DNA from 4 places in the Kitasatospora sp. NPDC002543 genome. Region 1 is predicted to be linked to each of the others. Evidence: riboswitches for the same ligand, from Rfam matches in the RefSeq annotation. Region 1 holds a riboswitch; each other region holds the start of a gene.
What was found. Region 1 has a riboswitch for cyclic di-AMP ahead of ACWD4P_RS17525 (M23 family metallopeptidase). Riboswitches for the same ligand answer to the same signal wherever they lie in the genome.
Positions count from the first base shown of each region.

Region 2: it holds a riboswitch for cyclic di-AMP, as region 1 does, so the genes downstream of both, ACWD4P_RS10085 (M23 family metallopeptidase) here and ACWD4P_RS17525 (M23 family metallopeptidase) in region 1, are expected to answer to the same signal.
Region 3: it holds a riboswitch for cyclic di-AMP, as region 1 does, so the genes downstream of both, ACWD4P_RS16235 (NlpC/P60 family protein) here and ACWD4P_RS17525 (M23 family metallopeptidase) in region 1, are expected to answer to the same signal.
Region 4: it holds a riboswitch for cyclic di-AMP, as region 1 does, so the genes downstream of both, ACWD4P_RS36160 (transglycosylase family protein) here and ACWD4P_RS17525 (M23 family metallopeptidase) in region 1, are expected to answer to the same signal.

Region 1 is NZ_JBSFWR010000036.1:43,787-47,989, reverse strand. Features, by position in the region: gene ACWD4P_RS17535 (GNAT family N-acetyltransferase) at 1-394, opposite strand, end outside; gene ACWD4P_RS17530 (hypothetical protein) at 437-1,312, shown strand; gene ACWD4P_RS17525 (M23 family metallopeptidase) at 1,377-2,225, opposite strand; cyclic di-AMP (ydaO/yuaA leader) riboswitch at 2,238-2,396, opposite strand; gene ACWD4P_RS17520 (YiaA/YiaB family inner membrane protein) at 2,592-2,882, shown strand; gene ACWD4P_RS17515 (alpha/beta fold hydrolase) at 3,040-3,921, shown strand; gene ACWD4P_RS17510 (TetR/AcrR family transcriptional regulator) at 3,997-4,203, shown strand, end outside.
Region 2 is NZ_JBSFWR010000016.1:48,000-52,202, forward strand. Features, by position in the region: gene purB (adenylosuccinate lyase) at 1-163, shown strand, start outside; gene ACWD4P_RS10080 (MFS transporter) at 182-1,666, opposite strand; cyclic di-AMP (ydaO/yuaA leader) riboswitch at 2,080-2,217, shown strand; gene ACWD4P_RS10085 (M23 family metallopeptidase) at 2,220-3,194, shown strand; gene ACWD4P_RS10090 (APC family permease) at 3,542-4,203, shown strand, end outside.
Region 3 is NZ_JBSFWR010000032.1:55,491-59,693, forward strand. Features, by position in the region: gene ACWD4P_RS16225 (NYN domain-containing protein) at 1-305, shown strand, start outside; gene ACWD4P_RS16230 (C40 family peptidase) at 505-1,542, shown strand; cyclic di-AMP (ydaO/yuaA leader) riboswitch at 1,881-2,034, shown strand; gene ACWD4P_RS16235 (NlpC/P60 family protein) at 2,045-3,190, shown strand; gene ACWD4P_RS16240 (NlpC/P60 family protein) at 3,419-4,203, shown strand, end outside.
Region 4 is NZ_JBSFWR010000157.1:2,136-6,338, reverse strand. Features, by position in the region: gene eno (phosphopyruvate hydratase) at 19-1,305, opposite strand; gene ACWD4P_RS36160 (transglycosylase family protein) at 1,622-2,515, opposite strand; cyclic di-AMP (ydaO/yuaA leader) riboswitch at 2,521-2,689, opposite strand; gene ACWD4P_RS36155 (cytochrome P450 family protein) at 2,900-4,203, opposite strand, start outside.

The sequences.
Region 1 (4,203 bases):
CCAGGGCGCCGAAGGCGAGGCCGCAGAGCAGGCCGACGGTCTCGCGGGCGTAGCCGCGGCCCCAGCAGCCGCGGGCCAGCACGCACCCGATCCCGGCGGCGCGGTGTCCTTCGAGGGTGAGCGAGGCCTGCCCGATCGGCGTCGCGTCGTCCGGCTCCCCGGCGTCGGCGAGCCTGGTGACGGCGAGCCGGTAGGTGTCCCGCTCCTCGGCCATCGCCTCCTCCAGGTACAGCTCGATCTGGTCGGCGCAGTCCTCCCGGCCGCTCGGCCCGAAGGGCAGGTGGCGGGTGACCTCCGGGTCGCCGAACAGCGCGTGCAGCGCGTCCACGTCCTCCTCGGTGTGGTGGTACTCGCGGACGGCCAGTCGCGGGCCGGTGAGTCGTACGGGGACCATGGCTGCCGACCCTATCCCCGCCCGGCGGCTACCGTTCGGACTATGAACGACGAAGACCTGCGGCTCGCCCCGCGCACCAAGGCCGCCGACCTGCTCGCCTGGGCGGCCGAGCAGGGCCGCGCGCCGGTGGCCGAGGGGCCGCTGCGCGCGGTGCTGGCGCTGCTGGAGCTGGGCGAGGGCAGGATGCACGACGGCTGGCCCGAACTGACCTCCGGCGCGGTGGAGCACCTGCTGTACGAGCGCCTCCACCTGTACGTCCAACCCGCGCCCGAGGAGGACCCGCTCGCCTACGGCGACGCCGTCCGGCTGCTGGTCGACCACCAGCGGGCGGCCCGGCGGCTGAACGCCAAGCGCCAGGAGCGGCTGCACGCGGAGGCCGAGTGGCAGGGCGAGGTCGCGGCCGGGCTGCTGCGCCGCGCCGACCTGGTGACCTGGCCCCGGCTGTACGCGCTGCTGCTGCACGCGTACGGGGTGGACGTGACGGACGGGGCGGCGGTGCGGGACTGGCTGGCCGGCTTCGGGGAGCTCCCGGAGGAGGAGCGGCTGGCCGCGTTCGAGGCGCTGGCTCCGGCCGGCTGGCTGGACGAGCCGGACGAGCAGGGCTGGGGCCCGGGCCGGGTGCTGTCGGTCGGCATGGCCACGGACGGCGCGCGGCGGCTGCTGGAGCAGGGCCTGATGCGGCGCAGCTACCGCAACCTGGCCGAGCTGACCGCGCTGGGCCGGCCGATGCCGGACGAACTGGCCGGGGACTTCGGGCGGTTCGAGGAGGCGGCGGTCGACGCGGCGCTCGACCTGCTCGGCGGGTGGACGGTGCCGGGACTGCCGCGGCTGCTGGTGACGGAGTTCCCGGAGCTGGCGCCGGAGCCCGGCCCGGAGGAGATCGAGGCGTACCTGGCGCAGCTGCCCGCCGAGGAGTGAGTGGCCGCGCGGGAAGCCCCCGGGCCGGTGCCGCGGCTCCGGCTCGGGGGCTTCCGCGGGTGCGTCAGGGGTTGAGGCCGCGCTGCTGGAGCCAGGGCTCCGGGTCGACCGGGGCACCGCCGCCGGGGCGGACCTCCATGTGCAGGTGCGGGCCGGTGACGTTGCCGGTCGCGCCGACCTTGCCGATCTGCTGGCCGGCGGCGACCTTGCCGGAGCCCTTGGTGATCGCGGAGAGGTGGCAGTACCAGATCTCGGTGCCGTCGGGCAGGGTCTCGACGATCCGGTAGCCGTACGAGCCGGCCCAGCCGGCCGAGGTGATGGTGCCCTGGCCGAGCGCGTGGACCGGGGTGCCGGTGTCGGCGGCGAAGTCCAGGCCGGTGTGCAGGTTGGCCCAGTAGCGGGCGCTCTGTCCGTAGTGGGCGGAGAGCCGGTAGTCGTCCACGGGGAGGACGAGCGCGGCGGCCTTGGCCCGTTCGGCCTCCTCGGCGGCGCGCTTGGCCTCGGCCTCCTTGGCGGCGGCCTTGGCCTCGGCCTCCTGCGCGGCCTGGAGCCGGGCGGTCTCCTCGGCGGCGGTGCGCTGGCTGTCGGCCTGGCTCTGGATGCGGGCGGCGAGCGCGAGGCCGGGGTCCGCGGAGAGGGCGAGCGGGGTCTCGTCCGGGGCCTCGATGGCGGGGGCGGCGGCCGGGGTCGCCGAGGCGAAGCCGGTGGCGCCCAGGGTGGCGGCCACGGCGGTGACGCCGAGCAGCGGGGAGGCTCCGCGGGTCTGACGCGGCATCCGGTGGCGGTTGGTCTCGGCCTCCGCGGCGAAGTCGTCCGGGCCGAAGGGCTCGGGTCCGTCCGTGCCGGGGTGGTCGAGGAGCTGGGTACCGGCTGCGGGGCCGACCGGGTGTGCCGGGGTGTGCGTCGACGCCACGGAGGCGCGCTCCTTTCCTTCCTTCGCGCCTACCGGGTTAGCTGACGGGTTCGGAGCAGGAAGGTCTCCTACGGCCGGGCCGGAGCCCCGCCGATTCACCCCAAGGAACGTGGTTCCCCGGCTCCCTGACCTGCCCGGGGGCCGGTCGTCGGGATTAGGCGACGGCGCACGGTGCCGTCTGGTTACGGCGTTGACAACCGCGCTGCGTTATCAAACGTTAATCCTAGGAGGCTCTGATTCCAAGCCATCCGTTCGGAGCAGCCCGCGGACAGATGATCGGACGTCAACGAACGGCCCCTCATGCACGGCCCCATCTGAGTACCCATACTCATGTGCGGTCCGATCCGACGGCCGCATCCTGACGCCATGAGCGCACCGATGCAGAGCCGCACCACGTCCGCGTACTACATCCAGTCCGTCCTGTCCTTCGCCCTGTCGGGCACCGCACTCGCCGCCGGGATCGCCTACCTGCCGGTCGGCGGGTGGACCCGGGCCTTCCTGGGGATCGGACTCCTCTACACCGTCACCTCCGCGTTCACGCTGGCGAAGGTGATCCGGGACCGGCAGGAGTCGAACGAGATGGTCACCCGGGTGGACCAGGCCCGGCTGGAGAAGCTGCTCAGCGAGCACGACCCGTTCAAGGTCGAGGGGGTCTGACCGCTCCGCGCCCCCGCACCGCACCGCCCCCGCACGGCACCGCCCCCTCCTCCCGCGCCCCCCTCGCCCCGTCCACTCCTCCCCCGTCCGCTCCCCGCCCCGTCCGCTCCGGTGCGCCGCCGACCGCTTGACGGCTAAGGCTATTAGCCTTAGCTTTATGGCTATCGGCGGCACCGCCGATGCCCCGCACCGGCGGCCCGAGGAGGACCCCGTGAACGGCACCACCACCCCGACCACCCAGTACCTGACCGTCCCCGGAGGCCGGATCGCCTTCGACGACACCCGGCACGGCGAGGGCACCCCCGTGGTCCTGCTGCCGGGCATGCTCGACAGCCGGGCCGCGTACCGGCACCTGCGCCCGCTGCTCACCGCCGCCGGCCACCGGGTCGTCACCATGGACCTGCGGGGCTTCGGCGAGTCCTCGATCGCCTGGGACGACTACGGCCCGGCCGCCATCGCCGGCGACGTCCTCGCCCTGCTCGACCACCTCGGCATCGAGCGCGCCGTCCTCGCCGGGAACTCCTACACCGGGGCGACCGTCGTCAGGGCCGCCGGGGACGCGCCCGAGCGGGTCGCCGGGATCGTCCTGATCGACGCCTTCGTCGAGAACCCGCCGCCGGGCGCCCTGATGCGCGGCGCCATGGGCCTGCTGGGCGCGGCCCTCGTGCACTGGCCGGCCTCCTGGGGCTTCTACCTGCGCCGGATGGCCTTCCCCGGCGCCAAGCCCGCCGACTTCGACGCGTACGTGGACGGGCTGGTCGCCGCGCTGCGCACCCCGGGGCGCAAGGCGGCCACCCGCGGGTACGTCCACGGCGACTCGGCGCCGGTCGGCTGGACGGCCGCGGTGCGGTGCCCGGCGCTGGTCGTCATGGGCGACAAGGACCCCGACTTCCCGAAGCCGGAGCTGGTCGCCGACCGGCAGGCCGCCGCACTCGGCGCCCGGAAGGCGATGATCGAGGGGTCCGGGCACTACCCGATGGCCGACAACCCGGCGGCCACCGCGGACGCCCTGCTGCCGTTCCTCGCCGAACTCGGCTGAGCCCGCGGGCCCCTGCCCGGCCGCACCCCGCCCGACCCGTCCGCCCGATCCCATCCGTACGGAGAGCCCGAACCCATGCCCCGCGTAGGACTGACCCCCGACCAGGTCGTCGACCACGCCCTCACCCTCATCGACGAGCAGGGCCCCGAGGCCCTCACCCTGGCGGCCGTCGCCGCCCGGGCCGGGGTCGCCACCCCCTCGCTGTACAAGCACGTCAGCGGCGGCCTCGCCGAACTGCGGCGGCTGATCGCCGTCCGGGTCACCGGGGACCTGGCCGACCGG
Region 2 (4,203 bases), on a different contig from region 1:
GCGGATCCCGCTGGACCGGGCCGGGCTGGACGCGCTGCTGGCCGACAAGCTGTCCTTCACCGGCGCGGCCGGTGCCCAGGTCGCGGAGGTCGTCCGCCAGGTGGAGGCCGTCGCGGCCGCCTACCCGGACGCCGCCAAGTACGCGCCGGCCGACATTCTCTGACGTGTCGTCAGGCCCTCGTCAGGCCTGAGCCGAGGGCCCTGCCGCCGGACCGGTGGCGGGTCCCTCGCGCGTCGTGGGGACGTGGCCCGGGTCCAGCGGCGGAGCGGTGGGGCCGCACGGCCAGTCGCAGTTCGGCTCGGCCACCGGCTGCGCCGCCTCGGGGGCCAGGACGTTGCCCCGTACGGTCGCGGCGGCGATCAGCCCGCCGGCCGCCAGCAGACCGGCGCAGATCAGCATCGCGGTGTGGAAGGCCGAGTCGACCGAGGAGGGCACCCGGTAGGCGTCGCCGCTCAGCCCGGCCAGCGCCGGCAGGGCGGCCACCGCGAGCAGGCCGGCCGCGCGGGCGGCGGCGTTGTTGACCCCGCTGGCGATGCCCGCGTGCCGGACCTCGACGGCGGCCAGCACCGTCGCCGTCAGCGGCGCGACCAGCAGTGTCATCCCGCAGCCCATCACCGCGACGGCGGGCAGCACGTCCACCCAGTACGAGGAGTCGGGGCCGATGCGCAGCATCAGCAGCACCCCGGCGGCGCACAGCAGCGGGCCGACGGTCAGCGGGACACGCGGGCCGATCCGCTTGCCGAGGCGTCCGGCGCGCGCGGACAGCGTCAGCATCAGCACGGTGATCGGCACCAGGGCGAAGCCCGAGACCAGCGGCGAGAAGCCGGACACGATCTGGAGCTGCACCACCAGGAGGAAGAAGACGCCGCTGAACGCCGCGTACACGCACAGGGTGACCAGGTTCACCGCGGTGAACAGCCGGGAGGAGAACAGCCCCAGCGGCAGCATCGGTTCGGGGGCGCGGCGCTCGACCGCCACGAAGGCGGCGCCGAGCGCCAGCCCCAGCACCCCGCTGACCCAGACGGCGGGGGACAGGCCCTCGCCGGCCGCGGTCAGCGCGTAGGTGACCGCGCCGAGGGCGAGGGCGGCGAGCACGGCGCCGAGCACGTCGAAGCGACCGGAGGCGGCCTCGTCCCGGCTCTCCGGCACCGACCGGGTGGTGACGGCGATCACGGCGGCGGCCAGCGGCAGGTTCAGCAGGAAGATCCAGCGCCAGCCGGGGCCGTCCACCAGCCAGCCGCCGAGGAAGGGGCCGACCGCGGCCGACACCCCGCCGAGGCCGGACCAGAGGCCGACCGCCGCCGAGCGGTCGTCGGGGTGGAAGACGGCCTGGAGCATGGCGAGCGAGCCGGGGGTGAGCAGCGCCCCGCCGATGCCCTGCACGGCGCGGGCGGCGATCAGCACGTGGATGTTCGGCGCTGCGGCGCAGGCCGCGGAGGCGACGGCGAACCAGACCACACCGATCAGGAAGACCTTGCGCCGCCCGTACCGGTCGCCGAGCGCGCCGCCGAGCAGGATCAGGCCCGCCAGGGTGAGCAGATAGGAGTTCAGCGTCCACTGCAGGGACGCCAGGGAGGCGCCGAGGTCGGCGCCGATCCGGGGCAGGGCGACGTTCACCACGGTGCCGTCGAGCATCGCCATGCTGGAGCCGAGCACCGTTGCCATCAGTACCCAGCGGCCCTGCGCGGTGCCCAAGCGCAGGGTGCCGGCCTCGGAGGTGGTCACGGGCGAATCCTGCGCTGCCGGGGCGCGAGTGACAAGGGTCACCGGTGGGTGTGTTGGGGGTGGGCGGTGCGTGAGCGGGCGGCTGCGCAGTGTCGGCGATCTCGGCGCAGGGTCGTGGATCAGTGGCGCGGGGTGAATGGATTGTGTACGTATCGTGGGCCTGGGCCTGCGGAGGGTCACCGGGGCAGGGGGGATCGTTGCGTTTTCAAAGATCGACATTGCTTCACCCGAACGGATGGGTTTTAGTTCAGCGACCGCCCGGCCAGTCCGGACGGATCCGCCGGGTGGAACGCCGAGTCCTGCCGCTGCCCGGTGGTTCGAAACGAACTCTGTACGGCAGGAGCGGGGGACCCACAGGTAAGTCGCCGGACCGGAGTTCGCGCCTCAGGGCGCGGGCGTCCAGGACCGGCTAGGGGTGAAGCCGCACACGCGGCCGGGCAACTCCAGCCCGAACCCGACAGCTCACCTCGCAGGCGTCGGAGAGGAAACTTCCATGCCTGCACAGGCTCGTCGTATCGCCCTGCCCCGCGCCGCCCGCATCGGCATCGCCACCGCCGTGACCGGTGTCTCCTTCGCCCTCCCGCTCGTGACCGCGATGAGCGCCCAGGCCCACACCGCCCCGGCCGCGGCCGCCGCCGCCGCCAAGCCGGCCGCGCAGGCCCCCGCCCCGGCCCAGGCCGCCGCGCAGGAGAGCTACCGCGTCGTCGGCGGCGACACCCTGTCCAAGATCGCCGACGCCCGGAACGTCGAGGGCGGCTGGCACGCGCTGTACGAGCGGAACCGCTCGGTCGTCGGCGCCGACCCGAACCTGATCTTCCCGGGCCAGCAGCTCGCGCTGCCGGGCCATGCCGGCGCTCCGGCCAAGCCGGCCGCTCCGGCGAAGCCCGCCACGCCGGCGAAGCCCGCCGCTCCGGCGGCTCCGGCGACCCAGGCCGCCAAGCCGCAGGCCCAGGTCCAGGTGCAGACCGAGGCCGCCAAGCCGTCCGCGCAGCTCCAGACCCAGCTCCAGGTCGCCACGCCGGCCCAGGCCGTGACCGCCACTCCGGTCGCCGCCGCCACCTCCGGCTTCGTCGCCCCGCTGGCCAACCCGAGGCTCGGCACCGCCTACGGCGTGGCCGGCTCGATGTGGGCCTCCGGCCACCACACCGGCCAGGACTTCGTCGCCTCCACCGGCACCCCGCTGCGCGCGATCGCCAACGGCGTCGTGGTCAAGGCCGGCAACGGCGGCGCCTACGGCAACGAGGTCGAGATCAAGCTCGCCGACGGCCACTACGCCGAGTACGCGCACCTCTCCTCGATCGGTGTGAGGATCGGTCAGACCGTCACCGCCGGCCAGCAGATCGGCCTCTCCGGCGCCACCGGCAACGTGACCGGCCCGCACCTGCACTTCGAGATCCGCAACGGCTCGGAGTACGGCTCGGACATCAACCCGGTCGCCTACCTGCGCGCGCACGGCGTCGCGCTCTGACCCCGAGAGCTCCGGGGTACCAGGAACCACCGCTGCTGCGGGCGAACCGATCGCCCGGGATGGTCATGTCGGGTGACCGCTCGACCGGGTGATCGCCGCACGGCGGACATGGGCGCGGGACACGCCCAGGCCGGCCCGGCCGCACGAGGACCTCCTCGTGCGGCCGGGCCGGCCGCTTTCGTTCCCGGGGCCGCCCGGGGTGTTCCAGCGGTCGAACGAAGCGTCAACTCCGGCGCACTGCCGGGTGATCGGCTGAAGCGCCGGGCTCCTGCGGGGCGCCATGCTGGCGGGCGGTCAGCGCCCGGCCGGTCCGGCGGTGGGGCGGGTCAGTGAGGCGAGGAGGCCGGATGGCGGTCCGGAGCGGGGGCGTGGCGGGGGAGACGGCCGGACGGGAGCGGCTCGGCCCGGGCGGCGTCGACCGGTTGAAGGCGGACTCGGTCGGCCTGGTCGGGGTGGTGTTCATGGCGCTCGCCACCGCCGCCCCGATCACCGCGATGACCGGCAACCTGCCGATCATCGTCGGGCAGGGCAACGGGGCCGGCGCGCCCGCCGCGTACATCGTGGCGACGGTGGTGCTGACGGTGTTCTCGGTCGGCTACGTGGCGATGGCCCGTCACATCACCGCGGCCGGCGCGTTCTACGGCTACGTCTCGCACGGACTGGGCCGGGTGGTCGGGATGGCGGCCGGGCTGCTCGCGGTGCTCGCGTACGTCGTCACCGAGGCCTCGGCCCTCGGCTTCTTCGCGTACTCGCTGCGCGGGCTGGTCCGTTCCCAACTGGGGGTGGAGCTGGGCTGGGGCTGGTACGCGCTGTTCGGGGCGGCGGTGATCGGGGTGATGGCCTGGTTCGACCTGCACCTGACGGCCAGGGTGCTCGGGGTCGCGCTGGTGCTGGAGATCGGGGTGCTGAGCGCGGTGTCGTTCGCGGTGCTGTTCTCCGGCGGCGGTCCGGACGGGATCGCGGTGGCCGCCGTGAACCCGCTGAACGCGCTGAAGGGGGTGGGGAGTTC
Region 3 (4,203 bases), on a different contig from region 1:
GGATCCGGCTGCTGGGCGGGCTGGCGATGCTGGCCCAGCGGACGCAGGCGGAGGTCACCTGCGTCTTCGACGGGCAGGACCTGGACGTCCCGGTGATCATGGCGCCACCGCGCGGGGTCCGGGTGCGGTTCAGCCGGACCGGCGAGACGGCCGACGAGCTGATCCGCCGTCTGGTGCGGGCCGAGCCGCAGGGCCGTCCGGTGGTCGTGGTCTCCACCGACCGGGAGGTCGCGGAGGGCGTGCGGAAGGCGGGCGCGCGCCCCGTGGCATCGGTGCTGCTGCTCAATCGGCTGGCCCGGCCGTGACCTCGGCCCGGGCCTCATGATGCCTGGTCAGAGGGGATTCCGGGGCGTTGTGCGGGTCCGGTGAAGTCAGTGTGGGGAGTGAGGTTCACGCCTTCGGGGGAGTGGCAGAACGGATAGATCTTCACTAGTGTCTGGCGTCAAACCTATTTTCCGGAATCTCATCCCATCAGGTGAGTCCGATGGAGAAGGAGCCGGTCCCTTGGCCTCCCACCGCCGTCCCAAGCAGCCGAGCCGCGCACGGATCTCCGTGCTCACCGCCGCCGCTGCGACCGCGGTCGCCCTCTCCGCCCAGGTGGCCGCGCACGCCGCGCCGCAGCCGAACAAGACCGACGTCAAGGCGCAGATCGACCAGCTCCAGGAGGAGCAGGAGCAGGCGGCCGAGAAGTACAACGGCGCCAAGGAGCGGGCCGACCAGCTGCGCAAGCAGTCCGACCAGCTGCAGGACCAGGTGGCCCGCAGCCAGGAGCAGATGACCCAGCTCCAGGGCGGCCTCGCCGAGGTGGCGGGTGAGCAGTACCGCGCCGGCGGCATCGACCCGTCCGTCCAGCTGATGCTCTCCTCCGACCCGTCCGGCTACCTGGAGAAGGCCTCCACCGTCCAGCAGGCCAGCACCAGTCAGGCCGAGGCGCTCAAGGGCCTGCTGGACCAGCAGCGCCGGCTGGACCAGGAGAAGACCGAGGCGGCCGCCGTGCTGGCCTCGCTGGACACCACCACCAAGGACCTGAACCAGGCCAAGGCGGACGTCAACACCAAGCTGAAGGCCGCCCAGGACCTGCTGAACTCGCTGAGCGCCTCCGACCGCGCCGCGCTGAAGGCCCAGCAGGCGCAGGACGACCGCGCCTCGCGCGGCGCCGACCGGGTCGACCTCGGCAGCCTGCCGCAGGCCAGCGGCTACGCGGCCGTGGCGCTGTCCAAGGCGATGAGCAAGCAGGGTTCGCCGTACGTCTGGGGCGCCACCGGGTCGACCACCTTCGACTGCTCGGGCCTGATGGTCTGGTCGTACGGGCAGGCCGGCGTCTCGCTGCCGCGCACCTCGCAGGAGCAGGGCCACTACGGCACCCGGGTGCCGTCGCTGGACCAGGCCCAGCCGGGCGACCTGGTGATCTACGGCTCCGACATGCACCACGTCGGGATGTACATCGGCAACGGCATGGTGGTCCACGCGCCGCACACCGGTGACGTGGTGAAGGTGATGAAGGCCGACGCGATGCCGATCAACACCATCCGCCGGGTCTGACGGCCCGACACGCCGGAGGCCTCCGTCGGGGGGCCTGTGAAAAGCGCCACCCCTCGTGCGGGGGGTGGCGTTCGGCTTCCGCCCCTTTGTGACCACATGCTGAGAAGTGATCAGCCATGTGTGCACCAGTGGTCACCATCGGTCATTTTCACAAAGGAACTTGGGTAATCTTCTGTCTTTTTTCTGACAAGGATTTGAACGGATCACGGTTCAGTTACTAGGGTCATGCTCCGAACCACCGCACTGTCGATCGCCCAGCCAGGGTGGCGGCGGTGGTTACCGTCGAGTTCGTGAGGCAGCGGGGCAGGTCGAAACGACTGCCCGACAGGGGAGCCCAGCAATCGGGGGCGCTGCGGAGCGGAGCCGGGGAACCACGTTCCTCCGGGGTGAATCGGCGCCAGGTCGGCCGGTGGAACGGCCGTGAGGCGTCGTAGGGCATGCTTCCGGCCCGAACCCGTCAGCTCACCCGGTAGGCGGACGTAGGAAGAAGGAGTCCGCCTTCGTGGCGTCCCATCGTCGTCCCAAGCCCGCAGGCCGGGCCCGCGTCTCGATCCTGACCGGTGTCGCCGCCGCGGCCGTCGTGCTGTCCGCACAGGGCGCCCACGCCGACCCGCAGCCGACCAAGGACCAGGTCAAGGGCCAGGTCGACCAGCTCAACGAGCAGGCCGAGGTCGCGACCGAGAACTACAACGCCGCCCAGGCCAAGCAGCAGGAGCTGGAGAAGCAGGTCTCCGGGCTGCAGGACCAGGTGGCCCGTCAGCAGGCCCAGGTCACCGAGCTCCAGGGCGGACTGGCCGAGATCGCCGGCGAGCAGTACCGCAACGGGGGGATATCCCCGACCGTCCAGCTGATGTTCTCGTCCAGCCCGGACACCTTCCTCAGCCAGGCCGGCGCGCTGAACCAGGCCGGTGACACCCAGAAGGGTCAGCTGAAGGAGCTCCAGGCGCAGCAGCGCAAGCTCGACCAGGACCGCAACGAGGCCCAGGGCAAGCTCGCCGAGCTGGAGTCGACCACCCAGCAGCTGAAGGCCGCCAAGGAGGACGTCCAGGGCAAGCTGAAGGCGGCCCAGGACCTGCTCAACACGCTGACCGAGCAGGAGCGCCAGGCGCTGCGCCAGGCCGAGGAGAAGGCCGCGGCCGACGCCAAGACCAAGGCCGACGCCGCCGCCGCGCAGCAGGCGCAGGCCGACCGCGCCTCGCGCGACAACAGCCGCAGCGACCTGTCGGGCGGCTCGTCGGGCTCGTCCGCCTCGACCGGCTCGACCGCCTCCTCCCCGGTGAAGGTGGCCCCGGGCAGCTCGCGCGGTGCCGCCGCCCTCTCGGCCGCCGCGTCCAAGATCGGCAGCCCGTACGTCTGGGGCGCCACCGGCCCCGGCTCCTTCGACTGCTCCGGCCTGATGGTCTGGGCGTTCAACCAGGCCGGCGTGTCGCTGCCGCGCACCTCCCAGGCGCAGGCCTCGGCCGGCACCCGGATCGGTACGGACCTCTCCCAGGCCCAGCCCGGCGACCTGCTGATCTTCTACGGGGACGCCCACCACGTCGGCATCTACGCTGGCAACGGCCAGGTGCTGCACGCGCCCCGCACCGGGACGAACGTGCGCTACGAGGCGGTCACCAACATGCCGCTGACCTCCATCGTGCGGGTCTGATCCCCGCTCGAACGCCTCCGGGCCCGGCCTTCCCCAGGGAAGGCCGGGCCTGCGGCTTTTCCGGCGGGCCGATCTGATGTCCGATTGGCGGTCGAATATTCGGGTTCGGAAGGGTTTGGAATCGGTTGCCCTGACTCGCTAACGTCTGCCACCGGACTCCCCGCTCGACGGCCGCCCGTCGTGGTGCGGCGGCGGGGGCCGCGCCGCAGGATTGGAGCCGCTGCCGCCATGCCCGTGCACCGCCGTTCCCAACTGCTCGCCCGGGCGCTGGTGCTGACCGCGGCCGCCGCCACCACGCTGGGCGTGGCCGCCGGAGGCCGTGCCCAGGCCGCCCCCGGCAGCCCGGACCCGGCCGACCGTCAGGACGTCAAGACGCAGGTGGAGCAGCTGTACGACGAGGCCGAGCAGGCGTCCGAGAAGTTCAACGCGGCGCAGGAGGCCCAGCGGCGGCTCCAGGGCGAGACCACGATCCTCCAGGGCGAGATCGCCGTGGCCCAGGACCAGCTCAACGAGCTGCGCGGCGACCTGGCGACGGTGGCCGGCGCCGAGTACCGCGGCGGCGGGATGACCCAGACCGCCCAGCTCATCCTCTCGCCCGACCCGGAGGGCTACCTGGCCCGCGCCCGCACCCAGGGCCAGGCCGCCGTGCGCCAGCAGGAGACCGTGCACGAGCTGGTCACCCGGCAGCGCCGGCTCGACCAGCGCCGCACCGAGGCGGCCGACAAGCTCGCCGAGCTGGACCTGACCCGTCGTTCGCTCGCCGACACCAAGCAGGAGATCCAGCAGCGGCTGGCCAGGGCGCAGAAGCTGCTGAACGGCCTGGGCCCCGCCGAACGGGCCCGGATCACGGCCCAGGACGCCCGGGACGCCGAGCAGCGCGCCACCCGGGGCACCGACCGGCTGGACCTCGGCACCGCCCCGCCGGCCTCCGAGCGCGGCGCCGCCGCGCTGGCCGCCGCGGTGCGGATGATCGGCTCCCCGTACGTCTACGGGGCCACCGGACCGCACGCGTT
Region 4 (4,203 bases), on a different contig from region 1:
TCGTGCTCGGCGCGCTGATCACTCGGCGGCGCGGAAGCGCGGGAAGGCGCCGCGGCCGGCGTACTCGGCGGCGTCGTCGAGGATCTCCTCGATGCGCAGCAGCTGGTTGTACTTGGCGACGCGCTCGGAACGGGCCGGGGCACCGGTCTTGATCTGGCCGCAGTTGGTGGCGACGGCCAGGTCGGCGATGGTGACGTCCTCGGTCTCGCCGGAGCGGTGCGACATCATGCAGCGGTAGCCGTTGCGCTGGGCCAGCTCGACGGCGTCCAGGGTCTCGGTCAGCGAACCGATCTGGTTCACCTTGACCAGCAGCGCGTTGGCGGTGCCGGTCTCGATGCCGCGGGCCAGGCGGGCCGGGTTGGTGACGAACAGGTCGTCGCCGACCAGCTGGACCTTGTCGCCCAGCTTGTCGGTCATGGCCTTCCAGCCGTCCCAGTCCGACTCGTCCAGCGGGTCCTCGATGGAGACCAGCGGGTAGGCGGCGACCAGCTCGGCGTAGTACTCGATGAGCTCGGCGGAGGTGAGCTCCTTGCCCTCGAACTGGTAGGCGCCGTCCTCGTAGAACTCGGAGGAGGCGACGTCCAGGGCCAGCGCGACGTCACGGCCGGGCACGTAGCCGGCCTTCTGGATGGCCTCGACGATGAGGTCCAGGGCCTCGCGGTTGGAGTCCAGGTTCGGGGCGAAGCCGCCCTCGTCGCCCAGACCGGTGGACAGGCCGCGCTCCTTCAGCACGCCCTTGAGCGTGTGGTAGACCTCGACGCCCCAGCGGACGGCCTCGGAGAAGGACTCCGCGCCGATCGGGGCGATCATGAACTCCTGGATGTCGACGTTGGAGTCCGCGTGCGACCCGCCGTTGAGGATGTTCATCATCGGGACGGGCAGGACGTGCGCGTTCGGGCCGCCCAGGTAGCGGAACAGCGGCAGGTCGCTGGCCTCGGAGGCGGCGTGCGCGACGGCCAGCGAGACGCCCAGGATGGCGTTGGCGCCGAGCGAGGACTTGTCCGGGGTGGCGTCCAGGTCCAGCATGGCCTGGTCGATCAGCCGCTGCTCGGTGGCGTCGTAGCCGACCAGCTCCGGGCCGATCTGCTCGATGACGGCCAGGACGGCCTTCTCGACGCCCTTGCCGAAGTAGCGGTTCTTGTCACCGTCACGCAGCTCCAGCGCCTCGAAGGCGCCGGTGGAGGCACCCGACGGGACAGCGGCACGACCCGTGCTGCCGTCGTCGAGGCCGACCTCGACCTCGACCGTGGGGTTGCCGCGCGAGTCGAGGATCTCACGGGCTACGACGACATCGATGGACGGCACGAGGCATCTCCTTGCGGAAGCAGGGTCCGGTCTGACGGTGGTGCTGTCAGCAGGACGATTGCGGAGTCGTTACGACCAGAGCCTAACCGCCCGGGCTCCCGGGGCCACCTCCGCCTCGGTGCCGTCTCAGCGTGTGGCCCCGCTACCCACCGGTAGTTCACCTGCTTGTCCCAGCTTGTCCCACCGGGAAGGGCGAATGCGGACGAAGGGGACCGGTAGGGCCGGTCCCCTTCGGACGTCGGGGCGGAGCGGTGCCGGCGGAGGCGGTCCGGCCGCTTGAAGACACGAGGGCTCAGCGGCTCGGCGGCACGAGGGCTCAGCCGACGTGCAGCACCTGACCCGGCATGATCAGGTTCGGGTCGCCGCCGACGGTGGAGTGGTTCTGCTCGTACAGCGCGTGCCAGCCACCGGAGACGCCCTGGGCGGTGGCGATGGTCGACAGGGTGTCACCGGCGCGGACGGTGTAGTCGTGGCCGGCGGCCTGCGGGGCCTGCGGGGCGTACTGCGGCTGAGCGGCGGCCTGGCCGGCGTACTGCTGGTAGACGCTCTGGTGGCTGGTCCAGTACCAGGCGCCGTTGCTCTGGTACCAGTACACCTTGGCGTCGGCGTCCCAGCCGGCCTTGCCGGAGAAGCCCGGGGCCTGCGGCTGGGCCTGCTGCTGCGGGGCGGCCTGCTGGACCGGCTGCGCGGCGGGCTTCTGCGCCGGCTTCTGGGCGGCGGGCTTCTGGGCGACCGGCTTCTCGGTCGGCTTGGCGGCGGGCTTCGGGGCCTGCTGCTTGGGAGCGGACTGCGGCTTGCTGTCCGAGGAGGTGTCAACCGCGGCCGGGGCACCGCCCTTGGTCAGACCGGCCTTCTGCGAGCAGACCGGCCAGGCACCCGGGCCCTGCGAGGCCAGCACCTTCTCGGCGACCGAGATCTGCTGGGCCTTGCTGGCCTGGTTGGCCTGCGGCGCGTAGGCGGCGCCGCCGTACGCCTTCCAGGTGCTGGACGTGAACTGGAGGCCGCCGTAGAAGCCGTTGCCGGTGTTGATGCTCCAGTTGCCGCCGCTCTCGCACTGGGCGACGGCGTCCCAGGTGGAGGCCGGGGCGGCGGAGGCGCCGGTGGCGGTGAGGAGCGGCATCGCGAGTCCGACGCCGGCCACACCGGCGACGGCGATGGCCTTCTCGGCCTGGGTGCGACGACGGTGGCGGCCAGTTCCAACGAACAGCATGAAGAGGTCCCTCTCCGCACGCCTGCGAGGTGAGCTGTCGGGTTCGGACCGGGAGGTGGCCCGGCCGCCGTGCGCGGAGACGACTCCGCTCGGGCGGCTTCACCCCAAGCCGTGGGGAGACGGCAACAAACCTGGTTCCCCCGCCCCTGCCCAGGGTTCTGGTCGGTTTCCCGTGGCGCGGCGGGCAGGATTCGGCGTTCCGCGTACGGGGTCCGCAGCTGCGAACTCCAGGGAGAGTAGACAGATCTTCAGATCAATCACAAGCTCATATCGTCGATATCACACGAGAATTACGGCCCGTGTCCGATCGCCTACCAACAGCGGCGTTATGTCCGGATTGATGGGTGTTCACACCGCACCCGACAGGCGATCGGCGACGTCCGGTCAGCCCTTCGAGGCCTCCGAAGGGGCCTGCGGAGACGTGGCCGGAGAACCGGTCGGAGGGGCGTGCGGGGAGCGGCTCTCCGGGCTGAATTCCACCGGCAGTTCGCGCAGCCCACGCATGATCAGGCCGCCCCGCCAGCGCAGGTTCTCCGGGCTCTCCGCGAGCCGCAGGTCCGGCAGCCGGGAGAGCAGCGTGGCCAGCGCGGCCCGCCCCTCCAGCCGGGCGAGCGGGGCGCCGATGCAGTAGTGGATGCCGTGCCCGAACCCCAGGTGGGGATTGTCCGCCCGGGCCAGGTCCAGGGTGTTCTCCGCCGCGAACCGGGCCGGGTCGCGGTCCGCCGCGGCCAGCACCACCAGCACCGGGTCGCCGACCGGGATGTCCACCCCGCCGATGGTCAGCGGACTGGTCGCGAACCGCCAGGTCGCCAGCTCCACCGGCCCGTCGTAGCGCAGGAGTTCCTCGATCCCGGTCTCCAGCAGCGCGCTCTCCCCGCGTGCCACCGACTCCTGCAGCAGCCGGCGCTGCTCCGGGTTGCGCAGCAGCGCGTACGTGCCGTTGCCGATCAGGTTCACGGTGGTCTCGAAACCCGCGAACAGGAGGATGAAGGCCATCGCCGCGGCCTCGTTCTCGGTCAGGTGCTCCCCGTGGTCACTGGCCCGGATCAGGCCCGAGATCAGGTCGTCCCCGAGGTCCGCGCGCTTGCGGTGGATCAGCTCCAGCAGGTACGCCCGCATCCGCTTCACCGCCCGGCCCACGCCGCCGCGCTGCCCCCCGCCGTGACGGATCATCATCCCGGCCCAGTCGCGGAAGTCGTCCTGGTCCTCGGCCGGCACCCCGAGCATGTCGCAGATCGCGTAGATGGGGAGCGGGAAGGCGAACTCGTGGATCAGGTCAGCCGAACCGCGCTGCGCGAAGCCGTCGATCAGCCGGTCGGTGAGCTGCTGCACCCGCGGCTCGAACTCGGCCACCCGGCGCGGGGTGAACGCCTTGGACACCAGCCGGCGCAGCCGGGTGTGGTCCGGCGGGTCGATGTTCAGCAGGTGGGTCATCAGGTCCGCCTGCCGCTCCCCCGGGATGCCCACCCGGCCGGTGCGGTGCGCCTGCTCGCTGTGGTGCGCCGGGTTCTTCGACAACCGGCCGTCCGCCAGCGCCTGCCGGGCGTCCGCGTACCTGGTCACCAGCCAGGCCTCCACCCCGCTCGGCAGGGTGGTGCGGTGCACCGGGGCGTGCTCGCGCAACCAGGCGTAGGCGGGGTACGGGTCGGCGGCGAACTCCCAGGTGAACAGCTGTGGGGCGGGGGCGT